Regions from separate parts of the Terrisporobacter hibernicus genome, predicted to be linked through region 2. Evidence: riboswitches for the same ligand, from Rfam matches in the RefSeq annotation. Region 2 holds a riboswitch; the other holds the start of a gene.
What was found. Region 2 has a riboswitch for lysine ahead of JW646_RS00925 (Na+/H+ antiporter NhaC family protein). Riboswitches for the same ligand answer to the same signal wherever they lie in the genome.
Positions count from the first base shown of each region.

Region 1: it holds a riboswitch for lysine, as region 2 does, so the genes downstream of both, JW646_RS07435 (aspartate-semialdehyde dehydrogenase) here and JW646_RS00925 (Na+/H+ antiporter NhaC family protein) in region 2, are expected to answer to the same signal.

Region 1 is NZ_CP081135.1:1,542,274-1,545,492, reverse strand. Features, by position in the region: gene dapA (4-hydroxy-tetrahydrodipicolinate synthase) at 1-677, opposite strand, end outside; gene JW646_RS07435 (aspartate-semialdehyde dehydrogenase) at 743-1,741, opposite strand; lysine riboswitch at 1,876-2,046, opposite strand; gene JW646_RS07430 (L-serine ammonia-lyase, iron-sulfur-dependent, subunit alpha) at 2,314-3,219, shown strand, end outside.
Region 2 is NZ_CP081135.1:193,823-197,041, forward strand. Features, by position in the region: gene JW646_RS00925 (Na+/H+ antiporter NhaC family protein) at 1-1,678, opposite strand, end outside; lysine riboswitch at 1,901-2,072, opposite strand; gene JW646_RS00930 (DUF4362 domain-containing protein) at 2,167-2,763, opposite strand; gene JW646_RS00935 (lipoate--protein ligase) at 2,952-3,219, shown strand, end outside.

The DNA of each region.
Region 1 (3,219 bases), 1.3 Mb from region 2:
CCTTCCATAAACTTTGCTACTAAATCATGAGTTTCCTGTGGGCAAATATTAGCTAGAACTGATATAACTCCAGACCCTCCTAGAGAAAGTAGGGGTAGTATGGAGTCATCGTTACCAGAATACACAGCGAAGCCTTCTGGAACTAACCTGCAAACTTCAGCTACTTGAGCTAAATCTCCACAAGCTTCTTTAAGAGCTACAATGTTATCCACATTTTTAGCTAAATCAGCAACAAGTGAAGGAGGGATATTAACCTTTGTACGTGAAGGAACATTGTATAAAATTATAGGAAGTTTAACACTATTTGCAATAGATACAAAGTGTTTTCTAAGTCCTGATTTATTAGCCTTGTTATAGTAAGGAGTTATAATTAAAAGAGCATCTGCACCTAATTTTTCAGCTTCTTGACTCATATAGATAGAGTGAGCAGTGTCATTTCCACCTGTGCCAGCTATTACAGGAACCCTTTTATCAACAGCATCAACAATAGTTTTGATTGCTAATAAATGTTCTTCGTCATTCATAGTGCTGGCTTCACCAGTAGTACCACAAGCAACTATAGCATCAGTGCCATTTTCAATTTGAAAATCCACTAATTCTTTTATCTTTTTAACATTAACCTTTCCATTTTCATCAAATGGCGTAACTAAAGCAACTGCAGAACCTTTAAAAATCATAAACAAACCTCTCCTTTTTACCTTAAATTTAATCTCTATTAATTAATATTTATTAAAGTTCATTTTTATACTAAATCATATTTTAATAATAATTCAGCTATTTGAACTGCATTAGTAGCAGCCCCTTTTCTTATGTTGTCAGCAACAACCCACATATTAACACCATTATCCACACTGAAGTCTCTTCTGATTCTTCCTACGTAAACCTCATCATGACCCTCAGCATCAACTGCTAGAGGATATTCGTTGTTAGCAGGATTATCAACTATAACTATACCTTCAGTATTTTTTAGAGTACTAAATACGTCTTCTAACTCAAATGGTTTATTAAACTCTAAGTTTATAGACTCACTGTGAGCACCTCTTACTGGAACCCTTACAGTAGTAGCAGTAACTTTAATATTATAGTCTTCTAAGATTTTCATAGTTTCATTTACCATTTTCATTTCTTCTTTTGTATATCCGTTTTCTTCGAAAACATCTATATGAGGAAGACAGTTAAAGGCTATAGGATGAGGGTAGAAAGTGTTTGGTTTTCCATGGATTCCATCCTCCAAGTCTTGAACTCCTCTAACTCCAGAACCTGATACGGCTTGGTAAGTTGAGTAAACAACTCTTTTTAAACCATATTTATCATGTAATGGTTTAAGAGGAACCATAGCTTGTATAGTAGAGCAGTTTGGGTTTGCAATTATTCCCTTATGATTTTTTACTGCTTCTGGGTTAACCTCTGGAACAACGAGTGGAACGTTAGGATCCATTCTCCATTGGCTTGAATTATCAACAACAATTACTCCTTTAGAAGCTGCTATTGGTGCGTATTTTTGGCTTATTCCTCCACCAGCAGAAAATAGAGCTATTTGTATATCTCTATCAAAAGAATTTTCATTTAATTCCTCTACAACCACATCTTTGTTTGCAAATTTAACAGTTGTACCTGCAGATTTTGCAGAAGAGAACATATAGATATTATCTATTGGAAAATTTCTTTCTTCTAAAATTTTTATAAAAGTTCTTCCCACCATACCAGTGGCACCAACTAAAGCAACATTAATTTTTTTCATTTTTAATCACCCCGTAATATATTTTAGATTTAACATTAATAACATAGAGAAAATTTAAGGGAGAGCTTTATATTTATATATATAAAAAAACGTACAAAGGTATACTTTGTACGTTTAAAACGACATGTCAAAGTAAACCTTGTAGCTCACCACTTAAAAATAAGTGACAGTGTTATACATATTATGCATAACCCCAAAAATAATCTTTGCCAAGATTACCTTTTCGGCAATGGTTCCTTTCTTTGAATATTAACGTCTGCCGACTACTTTCAAATACTTTTAACCACTGCACCTCTACCCTAGGTTAAGATAGTTTTTTTAAATTATTAATAATAGTAGTACAAAAAAATGAAAAAATCAATAAAAATGTAAAAAATTACCTCAAACAACATCTAGATTTTTTGTCGCATTTTAGGTAAAATGTTTTATATGTTATTTAATATTTATAAAAATATTTTTTAGAGGTAAATAATTCTTAAATTACTATTATTATTGGAAATATATAATTTTAATTGGGAATATGTTTTCTTATTAAAATAAAAAGAATATCTAAATCCCCGAGGAGGAACAAAATGGAATCACTAAAAGAACTTTACAAAATAGGTAATGGACCTTCCAGCTCACATACAATGGGACCACAAAGAGCTGCTGAACAATTTAAGAACAAATACCCAGAAGCTGTTAGCTATAAAGCTCACTTATACGGAAGCTTAGCTGCAACAGGAGAAGGGCATTTAACTGATTATATAATCAAGAAAACGCTTGAGCCAAAAGAAGTTGAAATACTTTGGAGAGAAGATATAGTTAAACCATATCATCCAAATGGTATGATGTTAGAAGCTATAGATGCAGACGGAAACGTAATGGGAGATTGGACTATCTACTCTGTTGGTGGAGGTACAATAGCTGAAGAAGGAATGAGAAATGCAGGTGGAAACGACACTTACCCTCATTCAACTATGGAAGAAATAATAGCTTGGTGTAACCAAAATAATAAAAACTTCGTAGACTACGTAAAAACTTACGACGATGCTGATATAATGGATTACTTAGTAACTATTAAAGATGCTATGAAAAAATCAGTAGAAGACGGTTTAAAAGCTACAGAAGTTATACCAGGTAAATTAAATCTAGAAAGAAAAGCTGGATATTTCTATAAGCAATATCTTGCTAAGAAGCAATTAAATACATTAGTTTATGCTTATGCTTTAGCTGCTTCAGAGCAAAATGCATCAGGATACGTTATAGTAACTGCTCCAACATGTGGTTCTGCAGGTGTTTTACCAGGAATATTCTTCGCAATGAAAGACTATGAAGGATACACTGATGAGCAATTAGTTGAAGCTTTAGCTGTAGCAGGTATAGTTGGTGTTCTTGTTAAGAGAAACGGATCTGTTTCAGGTGCTGAAGTTGGATGTCAAGGTGAAGTAGGAGTTGCTTGTGCAATGGCTGCTGCTGCAATAGCTTACTTAAAAGGT
Region 2 (3,219 bases):
ACATAGCTACAAATGCTAAAGGCATTATTAAATAAATTGGAAGTCCCATTCCTGCTGGTATATACCCAAATAGTATTGCTATACTTCCAACAAATAAAGCATATGGCATTTGTGTTCTAACATGGTCTATATGATTGCATCCAGCACCCATTGATGAAAGTATTGTTGTATCTGATATTGGTGAGCAGTGGTCTCCAAATATAGAACCTGTAAGAACTGCACTTACACAAACTATTATATAAGACATATCAGGACTTATAGAATGAGCTAGCGGTATAGTTAGTGGCATAAGTATACCCATTGTTCCATAAGATGTACCTGTAGCAAATGAAATTATTCCACCTAGTACAAATATTATACTTGGTAATAAAAAAGCCGGTACAGAACCTGATAATAATTGTATCAAGTATCTAGCTGTTCCAAGTTCTTTTATTACTGATGAAAGTGACCATGCACATATTAGTATTACACAAGTTATAACTAAAGTTTTCATTCCATCTACCCATATATCTAATCCTTGTGATACAGTAAATATTTTTTTACCTACACCCATTGCTATAGCAACTATTCCTGCAAATAAAGCAGATTGGAATAAAGCTACTGATGCATCTGCATTAGAAAATGCTTCTCTAATTGCTACAAATGATAGTGGTGAGTTATTAAATATTTGAATTAAACTTGCATCATTTCCACTCATTATTGTGCTATAACCACTGTAGTAAAATGCAAATAATGATCCAACTATTAGTATTCCTATTGGTATTATAGCATTCCATATGTTTAATTTAACTCCCGGAAGGGGCTCTAAATCACTATGTTCATTACTTATTTTTTCATCTATATCTTTACTAGAAACTAAATTTGTATTTCCTCTTCTAGCTTTTAGCTCTGCTTCTCTCATTGGCCCGAATTCTTTTAATAGTACTGCTGTTATAACTATAAATCCAAGAATCAATATATTATAAAATCTATATGGTAATGTACTTAAAAATATACTAAATGCATTTGCATTTACTCCTATAGCCTTAAATCCATCTCCAATTAGGCCTACTTCTAAACCTATCCAAGTTGAAATTATTGCTATTCCTGCAACTGGTGCAGCTGTAGCATCAATTACAAAAGCAAGCCTTTCTCTTGAAACTTTCATTTTATCTGTAACTGGTCTCATCATAGGACCTATTATTAAAGAATTTGCATAGTCGTCAAAGAATACTAAAAGCCCGGCTGCCCATGTTATAAGTTGAGCACTTTTTGCACTTTTTGCCTTTTTAGCTAATGACTCAGCTATTGCTTTTGCTCCACCCATTTTAGCAACTAAGTTGATTACTCCACCTATTGCTAAAACTTGAAGTATAATTCCTGCATTCCATGGGTCTGCTAATGCCCCAACAGCTCTATCAATTAAATCTAAAAATGAATTAAATAGTGCTGAAAAAACATTAATACCATTTAGGTTTAATAAAAAACCACCTGACATCACTCCAATAACCAAAGATACTATAACATTCTTAGTTATAAAAGCTAGAATAATAGCTACAAGTGGTGGCAATAATGTTAATATTCCATACTTTTGTGCATTTATTACAGCCATATCTTGTTCTGCTGCAAAACTTGTTACATTTGATATTAAAATCAATATTGTTGTCATTAATAATAATCTTACATTTCTTTTTTTCATTTTTCTTCCCCCTATGTGATAGTTGTGAATATTTCAGGGTTTTGTCATTTTAATACAAATTGTCTTTGCTCATGTTAATAATGTCTTTTAGAACAAATTCATTATTCCATTAAGTAGTTAAAAATCAATATTTTTTAATAAAAATTATAATTTTTTGCAATAAAAAAACCTTGATGGCTTCATCAAGGTTAAAATTACACACTAAAAATATTATTAGTTCTTCTCAATGATAGCTCAACACTAAAATTAGTGACAGTTGTATATATATTTTATATACACCCAGCGATATAACCTTAAAGCCTCAGTTATACACTTCGGCAATATTTCCTTTTTTAATAAGTCATCGTGCTACCTCATTATTAATACTTATAAATATTGCGCCTCTACCTATATATTCACTTGTTTTTAATAGTATATAATATATGCTTTACAAATACAATATATTTTGTTCTAATTTATCAAAATTATATTTACTTTAGTCTAATAATCTATGAATTAATATAATAAAACACAAAACCATAAGGTATCCAATCTGATATATTTGAACTTAATAGAGAATAATTAAGCTCATCTAAGGTTATTTTTTCATCATCTAACAAGTATACATAAGTTTTATTATTTTCTTCAAATAATTTTAAATATTTAAAGCTATATTCAAAATAATCTTCTTCTTTATCATCTCTATATTGATCTCTCGAGTCATCTTCAATCATAAAGAATTTATTGTCTTTGCATGATAAGTAAGTCAGTATTGGGTCGTCTTGTTCAGTGTATTGAACTATTAATACCCTATCTTCTTTTTTCTTTTTACTATTTTTATAAAAATCATTCCATATCTTTTCATTTGCTACTATTTGTTCGTCTTCAATAACTACAATATTATTTTTTTTAGCTTTTTCAACTGTTAGATTTTTAGAGCCTCCATAAGATTTTAATAGCTCTTTTACTTTTTGCGAGTCTTTTGCTGAATATATCTTAAGTTTTTCATCATTAAAAGCATCTATAGTCTTTTCAGTATTAATGTTTTTACATCCTACTAAGCTACAAAAGGTTATACAAATAATAATATAAATTATCTTTTTCATCTTATCCCCCCTACATACTGATTATTACTATCTTCTTTTTTTTTGAAATAATTCCTTCAATTTTCATTCACTATGATTATGAAAATTGCGACAAATTCTTTAATTATTCATATTTATTAAAGGAAATACTCACATTTTGTTGAATATTAGTAAAGTGTCTGATTACAAAATTTATGGAGGAATAGACTATGCTGTTAATCAATAATACTAGTACAAATGCTTACTTTAACTTGGCTATGGAAGAATATTTTTTAAAAAATACTAATGAAGATATTTTTATACTATGGAGAAATGAAAGTGCTATAATCGTAGGTAAAAATCAGAATACATTATCTGAAATTAATTATGAGTATGTAAAACAAAATAAAATAAAAGTCGTAAGAAGACAGTCTGGTGGTGGAGCTGTTTTTCATGATTTAGGTAATATAAATTTTACATTTATTTCGTGTAATGATA